Regions from separate parts of the Herbaspirillum sp. GW821-FHT09A12 genome, predicted to be linked through region 2. Evidence: riboswitches for the same ligand, from Rfam matches in the RefSeq annotation. Region 2 holds a riboswitch; the other holds the start of a gene.
The links. Region 2 has a riboswitch for manganese ahead of AC07N6_RS22410 (TMEM165/GDT1 family protein). Riboswitches for the same ligand answer to the same signal wherever they lie in the genome.

Region 1: it holds a riboswitch for manganese, as region 2 does, so the genes downstream of both, mntP (manganese efflux pump MntP) here and AC07N6_RS22410 (TMEM165/GDT1 family protein) in region 2, are expected to answer to the same signal.

Annotation. Positions count from the first base shown of each region.
Region 1 covers NZ_JBWKPR010000001.1:481,096-496,602, reverse strand. The annotation lists gene AC07N6_RS02215 (methyl-accepting chemotaxis protein) at 1-490, opposite strand, end outside; gene mntP (manganese efflux pump MntP) at 746-1,312, opposite strand; yybP-ykoY riboswitch at 1,322-1,491, opposite strand; gene AC07N6_RS02205 (cation diffusion facilitator family transporter) at 1,593-2,519, opposite strand; gene AC07N6_RS02200 (flagellar assembly protein A) at 2,833-4,470, shown strand; gene AC07N6_RS02195 (hypothetical protein) at 4,483-4,878, shown strand; gene AC07N6_RS02190 (LysR family transcriptional regulator) at 4,918-5,766, opposite strand; gene AC07N6_RS02185 (bile acid:sodium symporter family protein) at 5,906-6,916, shown strand; gene AC07N6_RS02180 (VOC family protein) at 7,076-7,447, shown strand; gene AC07N6_RS02175 (helix-turn-helix transcriptional regulator) at 7,581-8,285, shown strand; gene AC07N6_RS02170 (DUF2325 domain-containing protein) at 8,386-8,832, shown strand; gene AC07N6_RS02165 (hypothetical protein) at 9,030-9,533, shown strand; gene AC07N6_RS02160 (diguanylate cyclase) at 9,629-11,308, opposite strand; gene AC07N6_RS02155 (methyltransferase regulatory domain-containing protein) at 11,615-13,183, opposite strand; gene AC07N6_RS02150 (nucleotide pyrophosphohydrolase) at 13,245-13,670, opposite strand; gene AC07N6_RS02145 (attG domain containing protein) at 13,814-14,407, shown strand; gene AC07N6_RS02140 (methyl-accepting chemotaxis protein) at 14,803-15,507, shown strand, end outside.
Region 2 covers NZ_JBWKPR010000016.1:18,677-34,183, forward strand. The annotation lists gene AC07N6_RS22375 (hypothetical protein) at 1-105, shown strand, start outside; gene AC07N6_RS22380 (universal stress protein) at 668-1,558, shown strand; gene AC07N6_RS22385 (GntP family permease) at 1,665-3,119, shown strand; gene AC07N6_RS22390 (Na/Pi cotransporter family protein) at 3,167-4,111, opposite strand; tRNA gene AC07N6_RS22395 (tRNA-Arg) at 4,375-4,451, opposite strand; gene AC07N6_RS22400 (OpgD/OpgG family glucan biosynthesis protein) at 4,510-6,126, opposite strand; gene AC07N6_RS22405 (hypothetical protein) at 6,125-6,364, shown strand; yybP-ykoY riboswitch at 6,368-6,506, shown strand; gene AC07N6_RS22410 (TMEM165/GDT1 family protein) at 6,585-7,160, shown strand; gene AC07N6_RS22415 (type II asparaginase) at 7,263-8,330, opposite strand; gene AC07N6_RS22420 (AMP nucleosidase) at 8,807-10,309, shown strand; gene AC07N6_RS22425 (YbfB/YjiJ family MFS transporter) at 10,400-11,623, opposite strand; gene AC07N6_RS22430 (LysR family transcriptional regulator) at 11,827-12,690, shown strand; gene nhaR (transcriptional activator NhaR) at 13,004-13,918, opposite strand; gene AC07N6_RS22440 (TFIIB-type zinc ribbon-containing protein) at 14,061-14,387, shown strand; gene AC07N6_RS22445 (TerC family protein) at 14,429-15,394, shown strand.

The DNA of each region.
Region 1 (15,507 bases), on a different contig from region 2:
TCTCCGCGCTCAAGGCGGACAGGAACTGGTTGCGCGCCGCCATCGTCTTGCCGGACAGGAAGGCATACGCCTCTTCCATCCGCCCCTCCTGGATCAGTTTCAGGTTTTGGTCGCCCACGGTCCAGAATTCGGCCGAAAAGCGCGTGGCATTGGCAAAGAACGCATTACCGGCGTCCAGCAACGCATTTTGCTTGTAGTCGGCCAGCACTTCCTCGATATGCCGGCGCGTGCGGCCGACATCGGCCACGGTCTGCGCCACCTTTTCCGGCGCCCGGCTCAGCATGGCGTCGCGCATCTGCAGCGAGATGCGCGTCATGCTCAGCTCCATATCGGCTACCCGCATCAGTTGCTGGGTGCGGTTGCCGCTGGCGCGCTGCGCCAGCACCGCCACTTCGTTCAGGTAGACCCAGCCGGAAACCGCAACCGCCGCCAGGGCCGCCACCAACACGCCGCACACGAGGAAAAGCCGCTTTGCAATGCTCAGTTTCATCACCGCCCCAATCAATTGCGACGATGCGGCATCGGGCACGGCACCACCTGTCCGATGAAGCGGGAATGTCTCCTCCTGCCTGCCGCATCTACCTAATGCCCGGGCGGTTCAATTGCAGGAAGTAACGTGCAACACCGGCGGGCGCATTGTCTTCAGGTTGGCAAGAATAGGGGATGCCTCGCCATGCGTCTCTGCACAAAACGCAGATTCACCAGCATTTTTATGGCGCGGTGCGCCGTTGCGGCGGCAATGGCCTCAGGCGCCGAGATGCTCGTACAGGATCGCGGCGCCCACGCCGATCAGCACCACGCCGCCGATGATCTCGGCGCGCTTGCCGATCACGCTGCCCAGCAGGCGTCCCAGCATCACGCCGATGGTCACCATGATGGTGGTGGCCAATCCGATCAGCAGCGCGGCTTCGACGATGCTGACATCGACGAAGGCCAGGCCCACGCCCACCGCCATCGCATCGATGCTGGTCGCCACGGCGGTCAGCGCCAGCATCGGCACCGACTGGTTCCGCGGTTCGGGCGGGGCCGCTTCATCGCCGCCGCTGCAGCCTTCGCGGATCATGCGCGCGCCCAAGACCAGCAGCAGCACGAAGGCGATCCAGTGATCCCATTCCGATACCCATTGGGTGGCGACCGAACCGGCGAACCAGCCGATCAGCGGGGTGATGGCTTCGATGACGCCAAACAGCAAGCCGATGCGCAGCGCCTGCAGGAATTTCGGCTTGTGCATGGCGGCGCCCTTGCCGATGGCCGCAGCAAAGGCATCGGTCGACATGGCGAAGGCGAGAAGGACGAGAGCGGGGAAGTTCATGAACGGGGTTCCTGGCCGGGCGAAATCCATGGACGCATCCACACGCCCGACCTCATGCGCGGAAACGTCTATGGTCTCGCCTACCAAGTTGGCTACCCGCGCCACGGCCTGGGCCGAGAATGTTGACGCGGGCTCTTCCGGATTGCCCGGAAGCTGGCTACTCCCCAAAGAGAAGGCTGCATTCTAACCGATAAGCCGGTGTGCTGTCCCCCAGGCACGTTGCGCATGCCCGGACGGCAAGGCAATGGGCCGCGCCGCCTGATGCGGCCCCTTTGCGGCCTTACGCGGCCCGCGCCGGATGCGCCTCAACCGCCACCGGGTCGACGTGGGTCATCACGTCCAGCACATTGTGCGCGTCCAGCACGCGCTGGCGCGCCAGCGCGGCGATGGCGTGGCCTTGCGCCACGGTCAGCGCGCCATCGATTTCCAGGTGCACGTCCACCTGGGTCAGGTCGCCCATCTTGCGCGTGCGCAGGTCGTGCAAGCCTTGCACGCCGGGCGTGCCTTCCAGGGTGCAGCGGATCGCCTGCGATTGCTCCTCGGAGACGGCGCGGTCCATCAGGTCGTTCAATGCCGCCCAGAAAAAACGCCAGCCCATGCGTACCACCAGCAAGCCGACCACCGCCGCCGCCACCGGATCGAGCAAGGTAAAGCCGAGCAGGCTGCCGCCGATGCCGAGCGCCACCACCAGCGAGGAAGCGGCGTCCGAGCGCGCATGCCAGGCATTGGCCACCAGCATGCCCGAGCGCACCCGCTCGGCCACCCGGAGCATGTAGCGAAACAGCAATTCCTTGGCCAGCAGCGCCGCCAGCGCCACCCACAGCGCGGCGCTGTGCACCGGCGGCGTATGGCCGTAATCCTGGATCTTGTGCGCGGCCGAAACCAGCATGCCGATGCCCACCGCCAGCAGCAGGCTGCCCAGCGCCAGCGAGGCGGCATTCTCGTAACGCTGGTGGCCGTACTGGTGGTCGGCGTCAGCCTCCTTGCGGCTGTGGTGCGCGGCGAACAGCACCACGAAATCGGAGACCAGGTCCGACAGCGAATGCACGCCGTCGGCGATCAGGGCTTGCGAACCGGACAGGATCCCCGCCGCGATCTGCAGCGCGCTCAGGGCGACGTTGACCGCGATGCTGACCATCGTGCTGACCCGGCCGGCGCGATAGCGGGCCTCGGCTTCGGGCGCGTTTTCTTTTTCTGCGCTTAACATATCGTCAACTATATACCTTGGGACGACCTTTAAATATCCGCAAATATCGGCAAAACTTGTGCTATCGATCAAATTGCAGGATCATCTTGCCACAATACAATGTCAGCCGCCGGGCCCCAGGGGATGCCCGTGGCCGATTGCTCCGCCAAAGCGCGCGATCTTGCACGCGCAAGATCAATTTCAGCAGGGTTCGTCCTGGATGGGCAGTCTCCGGCCGCATCGGGGGAACCGTTGCGAGCCATCGCGCCGCGGCCACGGCAACGCACCAAAACGCTCCGGCAGACCAAGAGCAGCAACTCATCCGAGGAACAGCATGGCACAAGCAACTCCGCAACCGCTGTCGTTCGCATTCGACAGGGACAGCGGCGAACTGAGCGCAACCTTCACCCCGACGGCGGGCTTCCCGCCGCTGACCCTGGCCTTCCTGAAGCAAGCCATGACGGACAACGGGCTGACCAAGCTGTTCTTCCAGGATTCGGTCCTCAACGGTTTCGTGCGCAAGGCCGAAGACGCCAAGGAAGCGGTGAGCCAGGTCATCGCCCAGCGCCGCGACGGCGAGTTCGCGCTGGACGTGGCCGACGACCTGATGAGCGCTTCGCTCACGCTGGTGGCCCCGTTCGGCGGCCGCGCCAAGAGCGTGGAGGTGGTCAACGCGATCCGCGCTGCGGGCATCACCTACGGCATCCTGCACGAACAATTGCGCGGCGCCCTCTCCGCCGGCCAATGCAACAAGCTGGTGATCGCGCAAGGCCTGATGCCGACGCCGGCCGAACCGGCGCGCTTCGAAAGCCTGCTGGAAGAAAAACAGGAAGAGCTGGCCGAAATCGAGGAAGACGCCGTCGTCTCCTATGCCGATATGGGTTACCTGCTGCTGGTGTCGGCGGGCGACCCGCTGATGCGCCGCATCCCGCCGGTCCCCGGCCAGGACGGCATCGACATCCGCGGCGGCAAGGTGCCGGCGCGTCCGATCGCCGATGTCCCGTTCGCCAAGGAATCGGTCGGCGCCGAACCGAGCGCGGACGATCCCGACCTGCTGGTGGCGATCGTGCCGGGCCAGCCTACAGTGGTCAAGAATGGCGTGAAGGTCAATCCGGTGATCGATATCGAGAACGTCGACCTGTCCACCGGCAACCTGACCTTCGAAGGCACGGTGCGCGTCTCCGGCGACGTCATGACCGGCATGAAGCTGCATGTGGGCGGCGACGTGGTGGTGAGCGGCACCGTGGAAGCGGCCGAGATCGTGGCCGGCGGCAATGTCACCGTCAAGGGCGGCGTGATCGGCCATAGCGAAGGCGTGGCCGCCTCGGCCGGCACCACCTCCATCGCCTCGCGCATCAGCGCCAAGGGATCGGTGCAGGTGATGTTCGCCGAAAGCGCCCACATCGAAGCCGGCGAGAACATCCTGGTGCTGGGCAACGCGCGCCAGTGCGAACTGCTGGCCGGCGACCAGATCACGGTGGGCAAGGGCAACCCGCGCACCGGCCAGATCATCGGCGGCCGCATCGAGGCCACCAACATGATCCGCGCCAACGTCATCGGCGCCCCCACCGGCAACCTGACCCGCGTGCAGGTCGGCCTGGATCCCTATCTCGAAGAAAAGATCGCCATCAAGGAACAGGAATACGCGCGCAAGGTGGCCGAACTGGATCGCACCATCAAGCAACAGGGCTACTACAAGCTCAACCCCGAGAAGGCCACGCCGGAAATCCTGTTCGAGACCAGCGAGAAACGCAAGACGCTGGCCTATGAGGTCAAGACGCTGCTGGAAGACGTGGCGCAGATGAAGGAAGGCATGGTCTCCGCCGAAGATGCCCGCATCGTCGTCGCCAAGGCAGTCTATGAAGGCACGGAACTGCGCATCGGGCACCAGGTATGGCCGGTGCAGTCCGACCTCAGCGGCGGCACCGCGCAGCTGTTCGAGGGCGATATCCGCTACAACCCGAAGAAGTAACGATCCGCTTTGATGGAAGACCTCCCCAAGCTCGGCACGGACCAGTTGCGCACATTGGCGCAAGCCTGCGCCGCCGTGACCCGGGCCTGCAATTGCCGCGGCGCCGATGCCGCCGGCTGGATCAGCCTGCCGCTGGCGCTGCCGGAACGGCAACTGGCCGACATCGGCACGCTGGTCGCCGATCCCTACGACGAACCCACCTTCGCCGAATACCACCCCGACGGCACACGCTACGACTGGCCGGAGGCGCCGGTGGCGCCGCGCTACTATCCCTATAACCGCTGCAACGTGGCGCGCTGTACGCTGTGCGGCCGCCATTACCTGCGTTATACCGAAGCCGGCGGCTACTTCGTCGACCGCCGCATCCGCGCACTGGACCGGCCCGCGCTGGTCGTCGACGCCGACTGAGCGCCAATTAAGCGCCGCCAGGCGCGACCTCAGGCCCCCTCAGCCCCGGCTCAGGCGGCTGGACATCAGGATCTGGTACAGCGTGTCCGCCGGCCGCGACAAGCGGCGCGCCGTCAACGCCACATATTCCACATCGGGCAGCAGCGGCAGGCTGGCATGGTTGAGCGGCACCGTGAGGTCGCGCGAGGCCAGATGCTGCGGCAAGGCCGACAAGCCCAGGCCGCCGCGCGCTGCCGCCATGCAACCGGCATGGCTGCCGCTGGTGCAGACGATGCGCCAATGGTGGCCCGACTTGCCCAGCGCCTGCAGCGTGGCGGCACGGGTGATGCTGGGCTCGGGCAACAGGATCAGCGGCAGCGGCTGCGACAGGTCGACCTGCGTCTCCGGCCGGGTGAGCCACTGCATCGGCGTGGAAAACATGCTGTGCCCGCGCGACTCCCCGCTGCGCCGCTTGCCCACCAGCAAATCCAGCTTGCCCTGGTCGAGCAAGGCATACAGCTCGCTGGTCAGGCCAATGGTGATCTCCAGCTCGACTTCCGGATGCTGGCTGCGGAAAGCCGCCAACATGTCCGGCAGCGGCCCCATGGCAAGGTCATCGGAAGTGCCGAAGCGCACCCGGCCACGCAAGCGCTCGCCGCTGAACTGGGCCTCGGCGCGGGCATGCGCTTGCAGGATCAGGCGCGCATGCACCAACAGGCTCTCGCCATCGGCGGTCAGGGCCAGGGAATGGGTGTCGCGTACGAACAGGCGCCGCCCCACGCTTTCTTCCAGCCGCCGGATATGGTCGCTCACGCTCGATTGCGTCAACCCGAGCTGGCGCCCGGCCTCGGTGAAGCTGCGGGAAGCGGCAGCGGTGGTAAAGGTCTGCAGCCAGACGGGATTGAGCATGATGGGGCGCCATCGGCAACGTTGGAAGACATGCCATTGTCATCGATTTTTCCGATCACAGTCAACGCGATCAAAGGGGTTCCCGATAGCCGTCCGATTTTCTATCATGGAGGAAAATCATCGAACCTCGTCCCTTGCCATGAAACGCTTCCTCCCCGACCGCTTCACCCAACTGCTCATCGGCACCGTGCTGCTGGCCACGCTGCTGCCGGCCACCGGCCGTTTCGAGAGCTTCATGCATGTGGCCAGCAACGTGGCGATCTCGCTGCTGTTCTTCCTGCACGGCGCCAAGCTGTCGCGCGAGGCGGCAATCTCCGGCCTGAAGCAACCCAAGCTGCACCTGCTGACGCTGGCCTCGACCTTCATCCTGTTTCCGTTGCTGGGGCTGGCGCTCAAGGCCGCGGCGCCGGACCTGCTGACGCCGCAGTTGTGGATGGGAGTGCTGTTCGTCTGCACGCTGTCGTCCACGGTGCAATCGTCGATCGGCTTCACCTCGATCGCGCGCGGCAACGTGCCGGCGGCGATCTGCGGCGCCACCGCGTCCAACCTGCTGGGCATCCTGGTCACGCCGCTGCTGGTGACCCTGCTGCTGCATCGCCACCATGAAGGCAGCGGCTGGTCGCAGGTGCTAAGCATCCTGCTGCAATTGCTGCTGCCGTTCGTGCTGGGCAACCTGCTGCGCCCGTGGATCGGCGCCTGGATCAATCGCCACAAGGTGATTGTCAACGTGGTCGACCGCGGCGGTATCCTGCTGTCGGTTTACGCCGCCTTCAGCGCCGCCGTGGCGCAAGGCATCTGGCACCTGTTCCCGCCCGGCCAGCTGGCGCTGCTGCTGCTGGTCAACGCGGTGCTGCTGGGCGCGGTGCTGCTGATCACCACCTATGGCGCGCGGGCGCTGAAGATGCCGCGCGGCGATGAGATCGTGCTGGTGTTCTGCGGCTCCAAGAAGTCGCTGGCCTCGGGCATCCCGATCGCCTCGGTGCTGTTTGCCGGCAGCGGCGCGGCCATCGTGCTCTTGCCCATCATGCTGTTCCACCAGATGCAGCTGATGCTGTGCGCCGTGCTGGCGCGCCGCTATGCCGAACAGCACGAGCGCCAGGAGCAGACCCGGCCCGACAGCGCCCCGGCCGTGGCCGGCGCCGGCCGCTGAACTTTATTCTCCTGTTTTCCTTCCTTAGAACCTGTTCGTAAACAGGTTTTTATGCAGGCTCCTGACACCACGCTGTCAGGAGCCTGCCTGCATGATGCGTCGCATGCCGCCCGCCATCGGCGGCATCCTCAACCACATGCACAACGAAAGGAAGACACCATGCAAACCAACGTCAACTGGTTCGAAATCGCCACCAAGGACCTGACCCGCGCCGCCCGTTTCTACGAAACCGTGTTCGCCACCAGGCTGCGCCTGGAAAGCCTGGAAGAAGAATCCCCCATGGCGGTCTTCACCCGCGATGACGGCCAGTCCATCGGCTGCCTGACCGGCGGCGACTGGATCGAACCCTCGCCCCAGGGCACGCTGGTGTATCTGGATGCCGGCCCTTCGATCCAGGCCGTCATCGACCGCATCGAAACCGCCGGCGGCAAGATCGCCATGGAGAAAACCCAACTGCCCAAGGAGATGGGCTATATCTGCCAGTTCATCGACACAGAAGGCAACCGGGTCGCACTGCACGCGATGAACTGAGCATCGCCGGCGCAAGCGGACGACATCGACATGCGCGCCCCATCGCAGCCGCATTGCACAGCAACATCGAAGCTGGTGGCGAAGCCGGCCGGTGCGTGCCAGAATGGCGCGCACCGCATTTTCCCTGCCTCCCATGCGCCGAGCCGACCGACTGTTCCAGATCACCCAATACCTGCGCGGACGCAGGCTCACCACCGCGCGCCAGCTGGCCGAATGGTTGTCGGTCTCGGAACGCACGGTCTATCGCGACATTCGCGATCTCTCCCTGTCGGGCGTGCCGGTGGATGGCGAGGCCGGCGTCGGCTATCGCATCAAACCCGGCTACGACTTGCCGCCGCTGATGTTCAACGCCGATGAAATCGATGCGCTGGTGATCGGCATGCGCATGGTGCAAGCCTGGGGCGGCCCGCAATTGTCGGCCTCGGCCGCCTCCGCACTGGCCAAGGTGGTGCTGGCGCTGCCGCGCGACAAGCGCGACTTCGTCGAGGCCACGCCGCTGTTCGCCCCCGACACCTTAATGGATCCGCAGCAAGGCGAATGCCTGGAGCAAATACGCCAGGCCATCAGCAGCCGCCACAAGCTGCTCCTGGATTATTCGGATGCCCGGCAACGCGCCAGCCAGCGGGTAGTCTGGCCGCTGGCGCTGGCCTTCTTCGGCGGCAGCTGGCTACTGGCCGCATGGTGCGAAGCGCGCGACGACTTTCGCTCGTTCCGCCTGGACCGTGTGCAACAGCTCAGCGAGCAAGGCTACTATCCCGACCGCGACGGCCGCCGCCTGGCCGACTTCGTGCGCGCCATGCGGCGCGACCGCAAGGAACCGGACGCGCCCCTGCAATAGCGCATGGCGGCGCAAACCGCATATGCAGATGCAAATTCATTCGTTCGTCCGGGGTGGCCGCAGGGTTAGGCTGGAGCCGTTATCATTTCCGGGCCACCCCATGCGAAAAGAGAACCGCCGCACCAAGGCAGGCAATGCGCCTGCGCCATCCGCCCTCCCGCCCCAGCCTGCCTCGCGCATTTCACTGGACGACCGCTGTGTGCTGTGCGTGGGAGGTTTGACCGGCGCGCGCAACCACTACCGCGCCGAGATCGAAACGCGCGACGGGCGTTTCATCCACCACGACGGCGGCCGCGAAGACAACCTGCACCGCCTGGCGCCGATGCTGGCCACGGCCGACATCGTGATCTGCGCCTCCGGCAACATCAGCCACAACGCCTATCACCTGGTCAAAAGCACCTGCAAGAAACTGGGCAAGCCATGCGTGCTGGTCAAGGGAACCGGCATCGCCTCCTTCCTCGACGGCCTGGGCAGCCTGGCGCAGCAACACCCCACGACGAGCGGCCCCTCCGCGCGCGGCGAACGCATGCTCAGAAGCGGGCGCTGACGCCCCCCAGAACCTGTTGCCGGCCCCGCCGGCAGCTTAAACCCATCATGCCGATTGGAAAAAATCGGCAAAGCCCCCTACAATCGACTCCCACGGCCATACACCATGGTCAAGAACCTGTGCGCGCGCCCTGCCGGGAGCGGGAACAGGTTCCAAAGTGACAACCAGCCGATCCGGCATCATCCTCGGGAGCTTGTTTGAAAATCGTACGTCGCCTGGCCGCAAGCCTGCCGGCGCTGGCGCTGGCCTGTTCGGCCGGCGTGGCCCCGGTCGCGCAAGCCGCGCCGCAACCCAGCTTCGGCATCGAAGTCGGCAATGCCCTGCTGTGCCTGAACCAGCTCAACAGCAAATACTTCTACGACTACCTGTACGAAGCCTTCGGCCCGCCGTACAAGACCGAAGGCGGCGCTTACTGGTTCAAGGCCACCAATGTCAACCTGTGGGGGGTACAGGTCACCGACCTGCTGGTCAACGACAGCAACAGCCAGGCCGACTTCATCGGCGCCTTCTTCAACGCCACCCCGGTCAGGCTGACGGACGCCATCAGTTCGACCCTGGGCATACGCTTCACGCCGGAAGACAATTCCGCCTATCCGGTACGCCAGTCGCAGGCAGGCAGCAAGATCGTCTACAACGACACCAACGCCAAGATGTACTGCGCCAAGTCCAAGTACCTGGTGCCGGCGCCGCAACAGCCATGAGCCCGGACGCGTTCCGGGCCGCCAACGAAAAAGCCGCGCATCACACCATGCGCGGCTTTTTCAATGGCGGGCCGGGTTGCGGTTCTGGACCCCGTTCAAGCCTGCCCCTTCGACTTTTGCACGTCCTCGACCGTGCGGATGCAATCGCGGCCCGCCGCCTTGGCCAGGTATAGCGCCTCGTCGGCCTCGCGCAGCACGTCTTCCGGATTGTCCACCTGGCGCTGGGGCGCCACGGCGGACACGCCGATGCTGATGGTGAGGTTGCCGGTGGCGCTGGCGCTGTGCTCGATTCCCAGGCCCTGGACCGACTTGCGGATGCGCTCGGCCACCATCATCGCGCCCTCCAGCCTGGCGCCCGGCAGCAGCACCGCGATCTCTTCGCCGCCGTAGCGCGCCAGCAGGTCTTCCGGACGCACATTGGTATCGCGGATGGCGCTGCCCAGGCGGCGCAGCACCTTGTCGCCGGCCATGTGGCCGTACAGGTCGTTGTACTGCTTGAAGTAGTCGACATCGATCATGATCACCGCCAGCGACAGGCCGGTGCGCGCGGCCCGGTTGAATTCCTCCTGCAGGCCGCGCTCGAACTGGCGGCGGTTGGCCAGGCCGGTGAGCGCGTCTTCCAGCGCCAGGCGCGACAGGGTCTTGTTCATTTCCTCCAGGTTGACGCGCGCCTCGTCCAGTTCGGCCTCGATGTTCTTGCGCTCCTGCATCAGGGCATTGAAGGCGCCGTGCAGGTCGCCCAATTCGTCCTGGCGCACTTCTCCGGGCAATTGCGCCAGGCTCTTGTCCTGGCGGATACGCTGGATGTGCGCGAGCAAACGCTGCAACGGCAGGAACAGGCGGTTGACGAACCACCAGGCCAGAATGCCGGCCAGCAACGTCAGCACGGCGGCGGCCAGGATGGCGCGCTCCTGCATCTCGGCGATGGGGGCGTAGGCGTCCGAACTCAGGTAGTGGGCGCCGATGATCCAGTTGGCGCTGCTCATGCGCTTGTACGAAGTCAAGGCGGGCGCGCCGGCCTGGTCCACGCTTTCCATGCTGCCTTCAAACCCCTTGAGCGCCTGTTCGTTGGCAATGCCCTGGCCGCCGGCGACATCCATGTGGTTGAGAATGAGCTCCTTGTCCGGATGCTCGACCACGATGCCGTCGGTGGTGAAGATATACATGAAACCGCTCTTGCCCAGGCGCACATCGGTAAACTGGCCGAGGAAATTGTGCTCCTTCAGGTCGATGCTGGCCACCAGCACCAGGTCGACTTCGCCGTGCGCATCGAGCAGCGGCTCGGTCATCAAGACCACCGAGCGGTTGGACATCTTGCTTTTCAGCGGCTTGGAAATCACGCCCTTTTTGGCCTTGACCGTCTCCACCAGATAGTCGCGGCCGGCCATGCTGAAGCGGTTGACCTGGCCGGCATCGGCATAGTTGGCGATCATGGCGCCATTGGCCTCGACCACGCTGACATTGAAGAACTGCGCATTGAGCGACAGGTGCTGCTCAAGGTAACGCTGCATCTGCGCCGGATTGTGGCGCACGGCGTCGGGGATGCCCTCGCCCAGCAGGCGCAACGAAATGCGCCGGTCTTCAAAACCGGCATCGAGCGCGGCGGCGGTCAGCTTCAAGGCAGTGAATTGCTGCTCGCCCAATTCATCGCGCATATCGCGCCGGATGACGAATAGCGAGATGGCGGTGACCACGATGGCGGTAATCACCACGGCGGCCACGACGGCCAGGGCCAGGCGGGTTTTCAGTTTCAGGTTCGGATTCAGACGCGACATAGGCAGAGCATGAACTTTCTCATGGGAAAATTTTCTTGGTGATCAGAGGCTACCCGCGGATGACGACGGCAAGCGTATCCGCGAAGCAGCAAGACAGGGAATGTTCCGGACTTCGCGCCCGGCGCCGCCATGGATGATATGCATTGGCCGCTTGATCCGTTCTACCGGCCCCTCCCGATATCCGGCAAATTCCGGCCAATGACAGGCCCGCGTTGGCAGGCCAAGCGAAATGCTACAGGCTAGCGCAGGCCTATGCAAACGCCTGTCGGCCGGTGTGACGTTTTATCCACGCCGGCCACGCGCCAGTCACACGACCTGCAGCGCGCGCAACAGCGGCAGGCGGGTACGCGCGAACAGCTGCGCCTGGGTCGCCAGCTCGCCCAGGTTTTCCTGCTCGCCCTCAAGCCGTATCCCCTCGCGCACCAGCTTCTTGCCTTGCGCACTGATGTACTTCCACGCCAGCGCCGGCCAGGCATCCACCTGCTCGCCATGCTCCAGGTAGGCCAGCAGGAACAGTTGGCCGATGCGGTCGACCGCCACCCCGCCGCCGGTCACCGGGCTGCACAGGTGGCCGACGCCGCCTTCGATGGCCGATGGCGCGGCCAGGGCCGCCATATTCAGCAAATGCACATTAAGCGCCCGGGTGCGCCGGGTAATCTCCGCGCGCGCGTCGTCCGCGGGCTCGCTCGGCAACGGCGCGGCATGGCCGGTGCCGATCAGCATCAGCGCCGAGTCGAGCACTTGCGACAAATTCAGGTTGCGATGCGCCAGCGACGCCGCCAGGTCGACCAGCGTATGCGGCTGATAGTCGCTCAAGGCCTGCAGGATGGGGTCGTAAATCAGCCGGTTCAGGGTGATCTCGGAGGCCACGTTCTGGATGGTCAACGGCACCTTGTCCGGCTCGGTCAGCAGCACGATGCTTTGCAGCGCCAGCGCCTGCACCCGCTGGCGCTCGTCCAGCCCCTGCCCGCCGCGCACCCAGTAGTCGCGCCGGAACTGCTGGTTAACCATGAAGTCGCGCACGCTCTGTTGCATCACGGGATCATCCATGCCCTGCATGAACTGCCGCTGCGCCGGCGTCAGGTTGGCCATGTCGAGATGGTCGGCGTAGTGGGCCGGGCAAGCGAACTGCAGGCCGGACTGCGACAGGCGCTGGTGCATCCGGGCGAAGGATTCGGCGTGCCAGTCGCGGTTGAAGTACTCATGCGCCAGATAGTCGCGGCCTTGCTGCTGCAGGATCTTCAGGCGGTCGCGCATGAACGGGTTGGCCTGGGCGTACACCGGGTCGGCATCGAACATGCGGGCGGCGAAATCCAGCGCGGCATCGATGCGCGCTTCGGTCGGCAGCGCCTGTTCGTCGTTGCCGGCTTGCTGCGTGTGCTGCACCATCAGGTCGCGCAACGGCATGAAAGCGGACCAGCCGGGCTGGGTGTTGTAGCTGATGTAAAGCACGCCGCCGGACTTGAGCTTGCGGTCGATGAAGTCGAAGATGATGGCGCGGTTTTCTTCCGAGACCCAGCTCCACACGCCGTGCAGCGCGATGAAGTCGAAATCCGGCAAGTCGCCGCGACGGCAAAAGTGCGAAAAGCTCGAGTCTTCCAGCTGCGCGCCGCTGCCGCTGGCCGCGGCCAGCTCTTTGGCGAAACCGGCTTGCATGGGATTGAAATCGTTGCCCCACCAGCGCGTGCCCGATGCCGCCGCATGGAAGTTGGTCGACAGCCCCTGGCCAAACCCCAGTTCGCAGGCCGTCTGCACGACTGGCGCCCGCAGGCCGTGGAAGGCGAACGCCAGCGGCAGGCGCGCCGGATTCATGCCGGGGTAGTAACCGTAGGTGTAGGCGATGTCGAAGACGTATCCGTCGTTCCAGTTATTCAAGGCAGGCTCCCTGCGGGGATGGCATTGGCGTTATTAGACAGCAGCGGCAGCGATGGCGGCATCAGCTGCCGCCGCCGTCGCTATTGTTATTGGCAGTGTCGTCCTTGCTGCTGTGGGCACTGTAGGCCGTATATTTCCGTGAACTGCCGCGCGCCTGCTCGACCGGATACTTGCGGCGGTTCAGCTCCATCTTCTCCAGCACCGCGCTGCGCAGGTCGACGCCGGTATGGTCGGCCAACTGGATCAGGTAGACCAGCACATCGGCCATCTCGTGCCGGATGCCTTCGCGGGCGGCGGCGTCGAGCTCATGGTCGGCGCCGGTGGGCAGCCACTGGAAATGCTCCATCAACTCCGCCGCTTCCACCGACAGCGCCATGGCGAGGTTCTTCGGGGTATGGAAACGCAGCCAGTCGCGTTCGCCGGAAAACTGGCGGATGATGCCGCGCAGTTCGATAAGGTCGGAAATCGGTTCTTGTGGGACGCTCATGGGATGGCAATGCGCGGGGCTGTCGGCAAAGCGTTCACTTTATCACCATCGCCAAAACAGCGCGGCGTCTAACAGGCCGCAACATGCCGCATCAGGCCGCCTTGGTGCACAATGTAGCGATCTTCGCCACGGACTCCCCGACCATGTCTCCACGCCTCCTCCTCCCGCAGCGCCTGCTGCTGTGCGCCGCCCTGACGATGGCCGCATTGCTGGCCGGCTGCGACCGCTCCATCGAACAGCAACAGGCTGAACACGCGGCGGCCGAAACCACGCTGGGCGTCACCTCCGACGAATTCGCCCGGCGCTTCAACGAAAAGCTGCCCGATGTGCTGGCCGGCATGCAAGTCGATGAGCCGGCGCACATGGCCACCCTGTACCGGATCGACCCCTCTCGCCTGCATTCCGGCCAATACGAATACGTATTGGAAACCAAGGTCGGCCCGGCGCAGACTTCCATGCTCGGCACGCTCAACAAGAAAGGCGAGCTAAGGGCCGTCGGCGTGCTGCTCACCGACCGTTCGCAAGCCGCCCGCGACGAATTCCTGATCTGCGCGGACGGTTCCGCGCGCAGCTTCATCTCGTCCAACCCGGAAAAGCTGCTGCCGCTGATCACCAGCCTGACCGACATCGCCCTCAACCATCCCGGGCAACGCATGACGAAAGTGGTCGCCAACCAACTGCTGTCGGTGGAAGTGGTGCTGCAGGGTTTGCTGTTCCAGGTGCAGCCGACACAATAAGGCGCCTGGCGGCGCGGCGCATTTCTCACGCGGCGATACGTAATCATTAATTACTCATATTTTTACAACACATTGCCTTGCAGTTTGATTAATTCTGATGCCATACGCCGCACCGGCGTTCGGTATCGCTTGAAAAACCGAAGCAGATCTGCCAACAATGGCTGATCGCGCCAAATCAAAAAAAGGCCACTGGCCCAACGCGGCAAACGACCTTGCGTTGCTTGCCGGCGCGATCCATTCCAAGCCTTACCGACGTATCCAGTTCCGCACGCAGTAGCGATAGTTTGAGTTTGCCAGGCCGCGGCATCAGGGGAAAGTGCCGTCGCATCCATAACTATATGCACCGATCCAGCCAATGGCGCGGGCCCGGCGCACTAACGCAAGGGGGAAATCGCATGCGCAATAACCAGCCGGTCACCACGGTCGAACGTCTGCTGGAAGACAGCAAATCCATCGTCTCCAAGACCGATCTCCAGGGCAACATCACCTACGTCAATCCTTACTTCATTGAAATCAGCGGCTTCACCGAAGCCGAACTGATCGGCGCGCCGCAAAACATCGTGCGCCACCCCGACATGCCGCGCGAGGCCTTCGCCGACCTGTGGGCCACGATCAAATCGGGGTTGCCATGGAATGGCCTGGTCAAGAACCGCTGCAAGAACGGCGACTTCTACTGGGTACAGGCCAACGTCACGCCGGTGCGCGAAAACGGCCAGACGGTCGGTTATATGTCGGTGCGCACACGCCCTTCGCGCGAACAGGTGCAGGCGACCGACGCCATCTACCAGCGTTTCAGCGCGGGCCAGGCCAGCGGCCTGCGGATCCGGCGCGGCGCCGCCGTGCGCGGCGGCCTCGCCGGCTGGCTGCTGAACTTGCGCAACATCTCCATCGCACGCAGGCTGGGCCTGGTCATGGCCGTACTCGCGCTGATGTTTGCCGCCGGCGGCCTCATCGCCGGCCACGCCGTGCGAACGGCCGGCGCCAACCATTATCCGGTATGGGCCGGCACCGTCGCCGGCATCTTGCTGCTGCTGGGCTCCTGGGCCATGCTGCACGCTGCCATCGTCACGCCGCTGAAACAAGCCATCAGCACCGTACAC
Region 2 (15,507 bases):
ATGGATATGTCTGCGCCTGGCCTCGACGGAAAGAAATTTTTGATCGAAGTTCGCAAGAATGCGAAAGGAAATTTAGTTTGGCAATCTGCCAAGTTGCTTGCCTAGAAGTAGCGCATAAGCTGTCGATAGGCAGTCGTATTCTGAATGCTCATAAAAATGAAAGCGAATTCAAGCTGAATGAATTTTTCAGGGTGTTACATTATTTTCTCGCATACGCGGCATTGAATTGAAATTTTGTAAGGGTCTGCGGATGACGCCTTTCACACTAATGTTTTCCTAAAAACGTAAACAAAACGCCTTTACTAAGGCGTTTTGTTTACGTTTTTTCGTGTTGGACTGATTTTTGTGCTTGAATCAAAGGGCTATAGAGCTTGTTTACGTATTTAAGTGCACATAACCGTTCTGAAGCGAACCTAGGCAAAACGGTAAAACAGATCAAGCGGAGCTGCCATGCAGCTCCGCTTTTTTTACGTTTTTTTATTTTCTTGCGTTTTGCGCCGGATTTCGGGGGCGCAGTGTTAATTCGTTGGGAGCGCTGGCCCGATCCTTGAACTGTCGGCAGCCTTTGCTTCGGTGCATCTCTGCTACAGTTAGGTAACCGGCGATTCGTCCTCATTCAACCTGGCCTGATGCGAGCATGGGCCACGTATCATCAGGAGTCCTAAACATGCATGAGTTGAAGCAGTCTTCTATATCGGGAGCGGCGGCAAGGCTGCTGCTGGCAACAGACCTGGGCCCCGGATGCGACCGCGCCATGGACCGCGCGGCGCAACTGGCGGGAGAATGGGGCGGAGAACTGACCGCGCTCATCGTCGGCAACCTGTTGTCCTCGCCGGAACGTATCCTGGCGTGGGCCGATGGCGCCGACGAGAAGGCGTTGACCGAGGCAGTCAGGCAGCAGCTCATACGCGAGCTGAAAGCCGCCGGCGTCGACGCGCAAGCCAGGGTGCTCAATCATGCCGACAAGGCGGCGGCGATCCGCGAAACCGCGCAAGCCGTCGGCGCCGATGTCATCGTGTGCGGCGCTTCCAGCAGGGGACTGCTGGAACGCGTGCTGGGATCGACAGTGGAGCGCCTGGCCGGAATCGCCGCGCAGCCGCTGTTGCTGGTTCGCCGCCGGCCCGCCGGACCTTACCGCAAGATTGCGGTGGCGACCGATTGCTCGGCATCCTCGCGCCAGGCGCTGCTGTCGGCGGCCGGCCTTTTCCCTGAGCGCGAGCTGGACCTCTGCCACGTGGTGACCCCGGTGATGTCGGGGCTGGCTGCTCCGCGCCATGGCGGCGACAGCGTCGACATGGCGCAGACCGAGCTGCCGGAATTCATTGCCGCCACACAGCTGCCCGCAGGCAGCCGCATCAAGCCCTCGGTGCAACGCGGTTCGGTGGAGACGGCGCTGACGAACTACGTCCGCAGGCATGACATCGAGCTGGTGGTGCTGGGCTCGCACGGGCGCAGCGGCCTGCTCGACTTGCTCATCGGCAGTACGGCGATGAAGCTGCTTGAATGGCTGCCTTGCGATGTGTTGCTGGTGCCGGATTCCCGCGCGCGCGGAACCTGACCATCCGCCCCTTGCCCTGCCGCGCCCAAGTCTTCCTGGATGAGCGCGGCGCGGATATCGGCCGGTGTTCGTCGTTCGACCGCAATGACCTTCTGGAGCATTGGTAATGGCACTATTGGCCATCGTGGCCGCCCTGGCATTGCTCATGTGGGCAGCCTACCGAGGCTGGAGCATCCTGGTTCTGGCGCAGTTGGCGGCACTGCTGGCGGTGCTGCTCTCCGGCCAGCCGCTGATGGCGAACTGGACCATCACGTTCATGGGCGGCGCGGCCTCCTTCATCTCCCACTACTTTCTGCTGTTCTTGCTGGGCGCGCTGTTTGGCAAGCTGATGGACGACAGCGGCTCGCTCAAGACCATCGCCGATTTCATGACGGCCAAGCTTGGCCCCAGGCGGGCGGTGCTGGCCGTGGTCCTGGCCGGCGCACTGGTGACCTATGGCGGCGTCAGCCTGTTCGTTGCCTTCTTCGTGCTGGCGCCGATGGCGCATGCATTGTTCCGGGCCGGCAACGTGCCGCCGCATCTGATGCCGGCGGCAATCCTGCTCGGCACCTCGACGTTCACCATGACCGCCTTGCCCGGCACGCCAGCCATCCAGAACGCGATACCCATGCCGTTTTTCAAGACCACGCCATTTGCCGCGCCCGGACTGAGCCTCCTGGCCGCGGGCGTGATGCTGGCGTTCGGGTTGTGGTGGCTGGGCATGGCCGAGCGGCGCGCACGCCGGCGCGGGCTGGCGTATGCCGCCGATCGCAACGACCCCCACGACAGCGCCGTCGAGACCCCGCTGGTGCGGGAACGGGCCAGCGCCGCGCGCGAATTCGACCCGGCCGAACTGCACCGCGGCAGCCATGCCAGCCAGCCGCCGGGCATTGTCGCCGCGGTATTGCCGCTATGCGTGGTGGTGGCGGGGAATTTGCTGATCAGCCTTGCGGTGCTGCCGCGCCTGGACGGGAGCTATCTGGCCGAACCGCGCTGGGGCGGTACGACACTGGCCGAAGCAGGCGGCGTATGGGCCGTGCTGATCGCACTGGCCGCCGCCATTTCCTGCCTGCTGCTATTGCATTGGCGGCGCATCGGTTCGGTGCGGGACAGTGTGGCCGCCGGCGCCAATGCCGCCGCGCTGCCGGTGTTGAGCGTGGCCAGCCTGGTCGGTTTCGGTTCGGTGGTGGCGGCCTTGCCGGCGTTCGCCATGGTGCGCGACTGGGTGCTGGGAATCGATGGCGGGCCGCTGGTGTCGCTGGCGGTAGCGACCAATGTACTGGCAGCATTGACCGGTTCGGCTTCCGGCGGACTGACGATCGCCTTGGATGCGCTCTCGGGAACCTACCTGAACCTCGCGCATGCGACCGGCCTGGATCCCGCGCTCTTGCATCGCATCTCGGTGATGTCGGCCGGCACGCTGGACAGCCTGCCGCACAACGGCGCCGTGGTGAGCCTGTTGGCGGTGTGCGGCGTCACGCACAAGGAAGGCTATCCCGACATGGTGATGGTGGGCATCGTCGGCCCCATCCTGGCGCTGGTGGTCACGATCTTGCTCGGCAGCGTATGGGGCGCGTTTTGACTGCGCGTGCGGCCAGCCTGCGGCGCGGTATCATCCGCCAACGGTAGTCAGCCCGGGCGGGCGTCCGGATCGGGCAGTTTCAGCACTGACACCAGGATGCGATGGCTCCACGGCAGCACCAGCAGGAATACCGTGGAGAGCAGGATATTGAAGCTCAGGTGCGCCAGCGCCACCGCCATGGTCGGATCGCTGAGTTGCAGCATCAACTGCGCAAACGGCCGCAGCCACGGGAAGATGAGGATGGTACTGATGATGTTGAAGCTGAAGTTGGCCACGGCGGTGGCCTTGGCCGTCTGGTTCATGGACAGGCACGCGATCAGGGCGGTGGAGGTGGAACCCAGGTTGGAGCCGATGACGAAGAAGATGGCTGCATCCGGCTGCATCATTCCCTGCTGGACCAGGATCACCGCCAGGCCGATGGCAACGGTGCTCGACTGGATCGCTGCCGTAAACACCGTCCCGATCAGCAAGCCCGTGGCCGGCGAACTCACATAGCTGACGACCTCGTTCCACCACGGCTGCTGCTGCAGCGGACGCAGTTCGACCGAGATCAGATCCAGCGTGAAGAAGATCAGGCCGAAATAGAAGCAGGTCTTGCCGAACAGCTTGGCCCGCGTGGGCAGGATGGAGAGCAGGGTGCCGAGAACGATGAAGTAGGGGCCGATGCCGGTCAGCTTGAACGACACCAGCCAGGCCGTGGTGGTGGTGCCGAGATTGGCGCCGAGCAGGATGCCCAGGCTGCTGCGAAAACTGAGCACGGCGGCGTCCACCAGGGAGGCTGTCAGCGAAATCACCGCCGCGCTCGACTGGATCAGCACGGTGGCGCTGGCGCCGATGAAGAACCCGACAAAGCGATTGGCCGTGACCCGCGCCAGCCAGGATTGCAGTTTCTCGCCGCCGACCGTGCGCAGCTCCCGGCTGAATCCTTCCAGCCCGTATAAAAAGAGAACGATGGCCGAGATGACTGCGACGATGATCTGTAATTGCGACATGGCTCGAGGGCGTGGGTAGTTGAGGACTTGTTTTAATCAGGAACCATGCCGGCTCCAGGACGGAAGCGGGCACTGACTTCAGCGTATGGCCGCAGTGCCGGATTTCGGCATTTCGCATTCCAGTCGGATACGGAAGATATTTACATATTCTGTCCGGTATCGCCATTCTGATTGCTCCGGGCCGGCTTATCGATTGCGGTCCCGATCGTGACGCTGATCCGGCAAAGAAAAAGGGCCCATCTGACGATGGACCCTTTTGCATTTGGTGCGGCTGGCAGGAATCGAACCCACGACCCCTTGGTTCGTAGCCAAGTACTCTATCCAGCTGAGCTACAGCCGCAAGAGGCGAGATTATAAAGGCAATTTAAAAGAATGGGCAACTTTTTTATTGCGCGTGCTCATCCGTACAGGCTGGTCTTGAACGGGTGGTACTGGAACAGCCAGGTTTCGGTGAGCGCCTGGCCCTGGTCGCGCAAGAACAGGCGCATGTCGACCGGTTCTTGGCCGTCCACGGCGAGGTCGAACTGCGCGCGCCAGTGGCCGGCGACGCCGTCGGGCACCGGTTCGGCGAAGACATAGGAGAAACTGCCGCGCGAGGCGCCGAGCACCGCTTCCGGCTTGGCGCCGTAGGGCAGCTTCTGGAGCGGCGCGCCTTGGAATTCGACGATGAACTTGCGCACATTGGGCGGGCGCGGCTGGCCCGGCTGGCCGCCGTTGCCCAAGCGCGTGGCCACGCAGCGCGCCAGCGGCGAGGGGAAGGGCTCGTCCTTTTGCCAATACAGGCGATAGCGCAGGCGGTAGTTGCTGCCTGCGGTGGCTGCCGCCTTGGGCACCCACATGGCGACGATGTTGTCGTGGATCTCATCGTCGGTCTTGATTTCGATCAGTTGCACCGCGCCGTCGCCCCAGTTGTCCAGCGGTTCCACCCACAGGCTGGGGCGGCGCTGGTACATGACGCCGTCCAGGTAATGGTCGAAGTTGCGGTCGCGCTGGGACAGGCCGAAACCGCGCAGGCCGCTGTCGGCGAAGGACGAGGCCATGGTGTGCGGCGGGTTGTTGAGCGGGCGCCAGATGTGTTCGCCATTGCCGTTCCACATTGCCAGTCCGTCCGAGTCGTGCACTTCGGGGCGCCAGTCGACGCCGGCGCCTTTGACCGTTTCCGAGAACCAGTACATCGAGGTGGCCGGCGCCAGCCCCAGGCGGGCGACATCGCGGCGCAGGAACAGGGATTTGTCGATCTCCATGGTCACGCCTTCGGCGCGGCGCATGGTGAACTTGTAAGCGCCGGTGACGCTGGGGCCTTCCAGCAGCGCATAGACCACCACGGTGTCGCTGTCCGGCGCGGAAGGTTCGAAGAAGAAATGGGTGAAGTCGGGGAATTCCTCTTTCCGGTCGGCCTCGGCGACGTCGATGGCGATGCCGCGCGCCGACAGCCCGTATTGGTACAGGTCGCCGATGGCGCGGAAATAGGAGGCGCCGAGGAAGGCCACCCAGTCGTTCTTGCGCCAGTCTTTTTCTTGCTGGTCGGCCAGCCGGCTTTCCTGGAAGCGAAAGCCGGCGAAACCGCTGCCTGCCGGCAATTGGTGGGCAGGGCTGTCGGCCGGCATGTCGAAGTAGTTGTCGTCGTACAGGATCTCGCGCGCACGGGTGGGGGCGTCGCCGGGGCCGTCCAGGAGGTACATATGCACCGGCGCCGGAAAGAATTTGCCGAGGTGGAAAAAGGTCAGCGGAAACGGGCCGGGGCCGTTGGCGAATGGCGCGTAATCGGTGTTGAATCTGATCTTGCCGTGCGCTTCGTAGTCGATCTGGTCGAGTATGGCGCGCGGGACCTTGTTGTGCGGGTTGTAGGGCGTCTTTGCCATGTCGCGCACGCGGGCGATCAGCGCGTCGAAAGAGAACTTTTCGGCCGGCCCCGTCTTGATGCGGCCGGCGGCCATGGTGTCCGGCGCAATGCCCAGGGCGGCCAGTGCGGCGGCAGCGGTGGCGGAGGTCAGGAAGCGGCGTCGATTCAGCATGGGCATCGATTTTACTGTTTGTTGTCAGGAAGGATGGGGCGCAATGGCGCGGCGCACGGCCGGGCTCAGCCATGCCATTAAAGAGTTGCCGTCCAAGGCGATGGTTCCGCCGCGGGCGGGACCAGCCGGCAAGTTCAGAGCTTGTCTGACGCGCCGCGTGGGAAAGAGGGAAACGATGCCATCATGGCAATGCGAAAAGTTCCGCCTGCGCATGGACGCGGCGCTTCAAAATCAGTAAAATGCGCCGGTCATTGGGGAGTAGTCGCCTTCCACCCTGAGGAGGGGCCTGCGTCAACATGCTTGATCCACAGATCATGGCGCCGGCGGTTCCTGAGAATGCATGTCGTTGACGGGATGTGTTCTTCGCTTGACAAGACCTTTGACCACGCAGCCTCCGACAATGGCCGGGGAGCGCGCGTGGTCATGCGTATTTGTCCGGCCATGGAGAGAGAACCCAATTGGATGCATTCCTTGTTTCCACAGGCATCGTCGCACTCGCCGAAATCGGCGACAAAACCCAACTGCTGGCCTTCATCCTGGCAGCCAAGTTCCGCAAGCCCCTTCCCATCATCTTCGGCGTCCTGGTCGCGACCATCGCCAACCACGCTTTTGCCGGCGCGCTGGGCGCGTGGATCACTTCGCTGCTGTCGCCCGAAATCCTGCGCTGGGTGCTGGGCGTTTCCTTCATCGCCATGGCGGTGTGGACGCTGATCCCCGACAAGTTCGACGAGAGCGAGGCCAAGTTCGGCCGCTTCGGCGTGTTCGGCACTACGTTGCTGACCTTCTTCCTGGCCGAGATGGGCGACAAGACCCAGGTCGCCACCGTGGCGCTGGCGGCGCAGTACCACGCCTTCGTGCCGGTGGTGGCCGGCACCACGCTGGGCATGATGATCGCCAACGTGCCGGCCGTGCTGCTGGGCGACCGCATCGCCGGCAGGATGCCGGTGCGCGTGGTGCATGCCATCGCCGCCGTCATCTTCGCCATCCTCGGCGTGGCCACCTTGCTGGGCGCGGGCAAGTCGCTGGGATTCTGAGTCCGCGCTTGCCGCAAAGACAAAGCCCGCCGCATTCGCATGCGGCGGGCTTTTTGATGCCGATTGCCGACGGTGCGCTTGCGGGCGCGCCGTGCAGGGCGATCAATATTCCCAGAAGATCTTCTGGATTTCCTTGGTGTCGGTGGTCTTGGTCAATGCCAGCATCAGCAGGATGCGGGCCTTTTGCGCATTCAGCGTGTCGGAGACCACGAAGTCCAGCTTGTCGTCGTCGGCTTCGCCGTTGCGCGCCACGATGCCCTGGCCGACACGGCTCGCGCGCACAATGACGACGCCCTTCTTGCGGGCTTCGGTCAGCGACGGCACGACGGTGTTGTTCAGGCTGCCGTCGCCCACGCCGGCGTGGATGATGCCTTGCGCGCCGGCCGCCACGAAGGCGTTGAGCGCGATCGGGTTCATGTTGGCGTAGCCGTAGACGATGTCGACTTGCGGCAGCTTGTCCAGGTTGCTGATGTCGAACGGGGTGTCAACGGTGTTCTTGCGGGTCGACTGGCGATAGAAGAACGGCTTGCTGCCCTGGATGTAGCCCAGGAAGCCCAGTTCCGGGGTCTTGAAGGTATCCAGCGTCGAGGTGTTGGTCTTGGTCACTTCGCGGGCGGCGTTGATCTGGTCGTTCAGGGTCACCAGCACGCCCTTGCCGATGGCTTCCTTGCTGCCGGCCAGCAGGACGGCGTTATACAGGTTGATCGGGCCGTCGGCGCTGATCGCGGTCGACGGGCGCATGGCGCCGACGATCACCACCGGCTTCTTGCTCTTGACCACCAGGTCGAGGAAGTAGGCGGTTTCTTCGATGGTGTCGGTGCCGTGGGTGATCACGATGCCGTCAACGTCGCTCTGCGCCAGCAGGGTGTTGACGCGCTTGGCCAGTTTCAGCCAATAGTCGTTGTTCATGTTTTCGCTGGCGATCTGGAAAACCTGCTCGCCCTTGACGTTGGCCACCTTCTGCAATTCGGGCACGGCTGCGATGAGCGCATCCACGCCGACCTTGGCGGCGGTGTAGCCGACGGTGGTGGTGCTGGTGGCGCCGGTGCCGGCGATGGTGCCGCCGGTGGCCAGGATCATGACGTTGGGGAGATTCTGCGCTTGCGCGGTTGCCGCTGCCGCCAGGCAGAGCAGAACCAGGATTTGGCTGAGGAATTTTCTAGCGAGCATGTGTGCCTCTGTATGTGTGATTGGGTGTTTTTATGCCTCCGATAAGCCGGCATGGATCGGTTTGCCGGCGAGCCTGATGGGCTTCGGAGAACGGTCAAGATAGCATTCGCTCGTGTTGCGATCAAAGGTTTTTTTAACCCACGGGAACATGCACCGGCGCTGGGAATGGATGCACCTGGATGAGCTTGGGCAAGCACCATCGCGGAGCGAAAAATGCCGGTTGCTCGTGATTTCCGACGCGGTATTCGAGATTGCGAAGCCGGGTCGAGAAGCGGCGGGAAGAATTCAACGATAGCACCGAACCCGCGCCGCGCAAAGGGAAGGAAGCGGGATATTGCGATGCCTGATCCGACGATGATGGGGAGGTGGCGACTCGGGTAATATCGTAGATGCACACAAGGATTTTCAATGTCCGGCAATGGCCGGTAAAAGCCGCACAGCGGTTGTGCTGCGTGCGGCAATGATGGAGAAAGATGATGTTTGCCACCGAAAAATTCACCGACCCTGATGCCGCCTACGCGCGCGTGCTTGAGATCTATGAACGCAACACCGCCATCCTGCGCGATGCCTTCCGCAAGTTCTCGGCCGGAGAAGTCCTGGAACAGCGCGTGCGCGCCTGCTATCCCTTCGTGCGTATCACCACCGAGAAGGCGACTCACACCGATACCCGCCAGTCGTTCGGCTTCGTCGCCGGCCCCGGCCATTACGAAACGACGCTGACCCGGCCGGCGCTGTTCCACAATTACCTGCTGAGCCAGTTCAAGCTGGTGCTGCAAAACCACCAGGTGCCGCTGGAGATCGGCGTGAGCGATTTGCCGATCCCGGTGCACTTCGCCTTCCCGGAGGGCATCCACGTCGAGGGCAGCCTCGATCCGGAGCATTTGCGCTCGCTGCCGGACGTGTTCGACCTGCCCGACCTGGCGGCCATGGATGACCGCATCGTCAATGGCACTTATGAAGTCGACAATGGCGCCTGGCGCGACGGCGTGCATCCGCTGGCGCTGTTTACCGGGCCGCGCATCGATTATTCGCTGCACCGGCTGCGCCATTACACGGCCACCTCGCCGGACCAGTTCCAGCGCTATGTGCTGTTCACCAACTATGCGTTCTACGTGGACGAGTTCGTGCGCCTGGGCCGCAAGCTGATGGAGCCCACGGACGATCCGCAAGAGCGCGCTTACCGCCAGCAATATGTGGCTTTCGTCGAGCCGGGCAACGTCACCACCTGGAGCGCCAACCAGGCGGAAGGAAAGGCCCCGCCGGCATCGGGCGTGGCGCCGGCGCGCCAGCCGCAGATGCCGGCCTACCACCTGCAGCGCGCCGACGGCAGCGGCATTACGCTGATCAATATCGGCGTGGGGCCGTCCAATGCCAAGACCGTGACCGACCATGTCGCCGTGCTGCGCCCGCACGGCTGGCTGATGCTGGGGCACTGCGCCGGCTTGTCGGCTTCGCAGCGCATGGGCGACTACGTGCTGGCGCACGCCTATGTGCGCGACGACCATGTGCTGGACGACGACCTGCCGCTGTGGGTGCCGATTCCGGCGCTGGCCGAGGTGCAACTGGCGCTGCAGGATGCGGTGGCCAGCATCACGCAGCTCAAGGGATATGAACTGAAACGCATCATGCGTACCGGCACGGTGGCCTCGGTGGATGACCGCAACTGGGAGCTGCGCGACCATCGCATGCCGTTGCTGCGGTTTTCCCAGAGCCGCGCCATCGCGCTCGACATGGAAAGCGCCACGGTGGCGGCCAACGGTTTCCGTTTCCGGGTGCCTTACGGGACGTTGCTGTGCGTGTCGGACAAGCCGCTGCACGGCGAGATCAAGCTGCCCGGCATGGCCAACAGCTTTTATGAGCAGCGGGTGGCGCAGCACTTGCAGATCGGCATCCGCGCGCTGGAGCTGTTGCGCAATAACGGGATCGAGCAATTGCACAGCCGCAAGCTGCGCAGCTTTTCCGAGCCGGCGTTCCGCTGACCCGCCTTTTCCGGGATCGGCATCCGGATGCGAAAACGCCCACTGCAGCAACTGCAGCGGGCGTTTTGTTGCGGCGGCTCCGAGCCGGGGTCAGGCCGCCTTGTGTTCCAGCCTGTGGCTCAGCGTCAGCCTGTAATAGAGGACGGCGCCGAGCAGCAGGGCCGCCACCGCCACGCACAGCGATGGCGTGAACGAGCCGCTGCGGTGCACCAGCGCGGTCGCCAGTGGCGGGCCGGCGATCTGGCCGATGCCGTAGGCGGCTGTCATCAATCCCATCAGGCTGCTGGCATGCGATTGGCGCAGGCGCCGCGCCTCGCGCATCGCAAACAGCGTGATGGCGGTGAAGGGCAGGCCCAGCAGCAGGCAGCTCAATGCGAAGCCGATGGCATTGGGCAGTAAGATGGAGAGCGCGACGCCTGCGGCTTGCATGATGTAACTGCAGGCCAGCAGCAGGCGCTGGTCGCCATGCACCGGCAGGCGCGTCGCGCCGAAGGCGCCCAGCGCCACGCCGAGGCCGAAGATGGGCCAGAAGAAATCCGGCCAGTTCGACCCCGGCAAGGCCTGGCGGGCGATCACCGGCAGGAAGGTGGCGGTGATGATGTAGCCGAAACCGGCCATGCCATAGGCGATCACCTGCTGGCGCACTTCGCGCTTTTGCTGCGGGGATTCCTGCTGGGCGTCTTGGGTTTGCGCGGCGGCGGGGCCGGCTTGCGCCTGGCCGGCATCGAAGCTGAACGTCTTCCAGACCAGGGCCGTCAAGGCCAGCGAGATGAGCGCGAATAAGATCCAGCCTGAAGCGGCCAGCCAGCCGGCCGTCACCATGGCGCCCGTGAGCAGTCCGCTCAATGCGATGCCGATGCCGGGGCCGCAGAAGATCACGCCGCCCAGTTCGGGATGCTTCAGTTGCGTCAGCTGCTGCAGGCACCAGCCGGCGGTATAGACGAACACATAGGCGCTGGCCACGCCCGAGAGCAGCCGCAAGCCCAGCCACATCGCATCGTCGTGCAGCAAGCCCATGCCCAGCGTGAGCAGGATGGTGGCGGCCAGGCCGCCGCGTATCAGCGGCACCGGCCGGTTGCTGCGATGGAAGGCGCAGAGCATGGCGCCGATGAAGTAGCCGAGGTAATTGGCGGTGGCCAGCCAGCCGCCCATCTGCAGGTTGAGGCTGCCTTCATGCAGCATCATCGGCAGCAACGGGGTAAAGGCGAAACGGCCGATGCCCATCGCCACCGACAGGGCCAGCATGCCGGCCAGGCAGACTTTCCAAGCGGTGGCGCGGCTGGCCTGCTGCGCTTGGAGCGGGGCGTTGTTCATGCGCAGGCTCCTTGCGCAATGGCGCGGATGCCTGCGGCAGGTGCGGTGCATGAAAGGGGGGGACGCTTGCGTGGAGATCTCCGGCTGCAATGGCAAATCATGGCGGATGCATATTCTTATTGACGAGGATGCTTATGCTATCTTGTTTCATGCATTCGAAAAAATGAATAATAAGAATGACTTCATCTTGAATGGAGATTGAAATGGAACTGGCCGAACTGGAAATCTTCCGCGCCGTGGTGGCCGAAGGCGGCGTCACGCGCGCCGCGGAAAGGCTCAACCGGGTGCAATCCAACGTCACCACGCGCATCAAGCAATTGGAGGAGTCGATCGGCGTGCCGCTGTTCGTGCGCGACCGCCGCCGCATGGTGTTGACGGCGGCCGGCGAAGCCATGCTGGATTACGCCGAGCGCATTCTCGATCTGGTGCAGGAGGCGCGCCAGGCGGTCGCGCCGCAAAGTCCGCGCGGGCGCTTGCGGATCGGTTCGATGGAGAGCGCCGCGGCCAGCAGGTTGCCGGCGCCGCTGGCCGAATTCCACAGCCGTTGGCCGGAGGTGAGGCTGGAACTCTCCACCGCCCCCACCGAAACGCTGGTCGCCCAGGTGCGCGACTTCAAGCTCGACGCAGCGCTGGTGGCCGGGCCGATCGATGATCCCGTCTTCGACGCCACGCCCCTGTTCAAGGAAGAGCTGCTGCTGGTGACGCCCAAGAGCCATCGCCGGGTGCGCTCGCCGGACGAGATCATGCTCGATACGCTGATCGTCTTCGAGCAGGGCTGCGCCTATCGCCGCCATGCCGAAAGCTGGCTTGCATCCGCGGGCAAGGGCCGGCGGCCCGGCCGTACGCTGGAGTTGGCGTCTTATCATGCCATTCTGGCATGTGTGGCCGCCGGCGCCGGTGTGGCGGTGGTGCCGCGTTCGGTGATCGATATGCAGAATGAGCCGCGCGGCTTTTCGACTTATTCGCTTGGCAAGGATGGACGCATCACCACTTATCTCATCAGTAGACGGGAGCAATATTCCTCGTCTTTTCTGGCCTTGCGTTCTTTACTTATGGCGCGCGTTTGATATATTGAATCCAACTATGGCGGCGGGGGTTTTCCGGTGCTTGCATCATATGAAGGCAGCGTAACAATTTGTAAAAAACGCTGCACCACAACACCGATTTTTTTATATTGAAGTTCCCCCTCCATTCTCCCCCCCGAGAATGGGATTTACCCCACGGACTGCAAAGTACGTGGGGTTTTTCTTTTCCATCTCCCATGTTTTCGTGCCTTGGAAGTCCGCTCCAGGAGTGGCTTTGCGGCCGATGCAGGAAATGTGTGCGAGAACATCGAAGGCCAGGGTGTTGGCGCCATGCCGTTTGCATCGGCAAGCTGGCTCATGCGAGCGAACTGCCGACGATGAGATTGTCGCGGGCGGCCGATTGGATGGCGAGCACCGCCGGATGCGTGAGTTTGCGTTCTACCGAGATGGCGTAGAACTGTTCCCTGACGGCATCCGTCTGGCCTATTTGCACGATGCCATATTGCTTCCTGACCTGTGCGGCGATGGCCGTAGGCGCGGCGAAGATGCCGGTGCCGGCGTCGCCGAAGGCCAGCAACAGGGCGCCGTCATCGAACTCGCCGGCAATTTGGGGGCGGATCTTTTCCTTCTCGAACCAGCGCAAGAGGCGCGGGCGTACCGCCGCATCCTCGCCAGGCATCAGGAACGGCGCGCCGTCCAGGCTGTGCGGAAATCCCTTCTTGTAGCGCTTGGCCAGCTCGGGCGTGGCGAAGAAACTGGTGTCGCATTCTCCCAGCAGGTGGTGGTAGCCGCGCACGTCGACATTGGCGGGCATGGGGCTGTCGGCGATGATGATGTCGAGGCGATGGATGGCCAGTTCGGCCAGCAGCACATCCAGCTTGCCTTCGCGGCAGACGATGCGGATCGGTTCTGCCATCGACAACGCGGTTTCCAGCAGCAGATAGGCGATCGCCTTGGGCACCGCGTCGGCCACCCCCACGCGCAGTTGCAGCGCGCGGCCGCCGGGGCGGAAGCGCAAGGCTTCTTCCAGTTCTTCGCCGATGCTGAAGATGCGGTCGGCGTAGTCGAACACCATCCTGCCCTCATCGTTCAATTCCAGCCTGCGCCCGACGCGGTTGAACAGCTTGTATCCCACGCTCTCTTCGAACAGCGCAAGTTGGCCGCTGATGGTTTGCGCGGTCAGGTGCAAACGCTCGCCGGCGCGCGCTACGCTGCCGGCCTTGGCGACGGTCCAGAAATAATGCAGATGTTTGTAGTTGAGCGAGGGCATCTTGATATCATCGGTTTTTCCGATGGATTATCTCAGAATATTCGAATTTTCATTCATATCGTTTTCTCCTAAAGTGACGCTGTTCCCGGGCGTGCCAGTGTCGGCGGCCGGTCATATGAAGCTTGTCATGAAGGAGCGACGAATGAAATGTCCTGTTTGTACAACGACTAATCTGATGATTTCGGAGCGACAAGGCATCGAGATCGATTATTGTCCGCAATGTCGCGGCGTGTGGCTGGATCGCGGCGAGCTCGACAAGCTGATCGAGCGCTCTGCGGCCAACGCCATGCCGGTTGCGGCACCGGCGCCGCCGCAGCAGCAGCGCCAGGCGCCGCAACCGCAAACCTATGACCCGCGTTTCGGCCATGGCGGCCAGCACTATCGCGATGGCTATGGTTCCGGATCGCAAGGCTATGACCAGCGGCGCAAGAAAAAGGGCTTTCTTGGCGAGATATTCGATTTCGACTGATGCACGCCAGGAATCCGCAATCAAATGAAAAGGGGTAAAAAGTGAGCGGCGTAGAGAGTTTCGCAAGCGGCCCGATGTGGCTGGGCTTTATCGTATTCGTGCTGAGCATGCTGGCGCTGGACATGTTCGCGCTGGGCGGACGCCACGCGCACCGTGTCTCGCCCAAGGAGGCGCTGGGATGGTCGCTGGCATGGGTATCGCTGGCGCTGCTGTTCGCGGGCCTGATGTGGTGGTACCTGGATGTGAACGTGGGGCGCGAATTCGCCAACCAGAAGGGGGCTGAATTCCTCTCCGGTTACCTGATCGAGAAGGCGCTGTCGGTCGACAACATCTTCGTGTTCCTGATGATCTTCAGCTACTTCGCGGTGCCGCCCGAGATGCAGCGTCGCGTGTTGCTGTATGGCGTGTTCGGCGCGATCGTGATGCGGGCGGTGATGATCTTGCTGGGCGCCTGGCTGATCGCGCAATTCAGCTGGATTCTTTACCTGTTCGGCGCTTTCCTGGTGTTTACCGGCGTGAAGATGCTGGTATTCGCCGACAAGGAACCCGATCTTGGCGACAATCCGCTGCTGCGATGGCTGCGCGGCCACCTGAAGATCAGCAAGGATTACGATGGCGAGAAGTTTTTCACCGTGCAAAACGGCGTCAAATATTTCACGCCGCTGATGCTGGTCTTGTTGCTGATCGAACTGTCCGACCTGATTTTCGCGGTGGACAGCATCCCGGCCATCTTTGCCATCACCAAGGACCCGTTCATCGTCTTCACCTCGAACATGTTTGCCATCATGGGCCTGCGCGCACTGTACTTTTTGCTGGCCGACTCGGCAGAGCGCTTCCATCTGCTCAAATATGGCCTGGCGCTGGTGCTGCTGTTCGTCGGCGTGAAGATGCTGGCGGCGTACTGGTTCCACATTCCCGTGGTGTGGTCGCTGGTGGTGGTGGGGGCGATCCTGCTGGTGTCGATTATCCTGAGCCTGCTGTTGTCGCGGGATAAAAAGGCGGCCTGAAGCCTGACTGCCGTCAAACCAATCAAGCCATTGAGCCATTGAACCGGCCGGAGCGATCCGGCCGGTTTTTTTATTGGCGTTTGCCTGCGCCGGCAGCCTGTGGAAAATCCTTG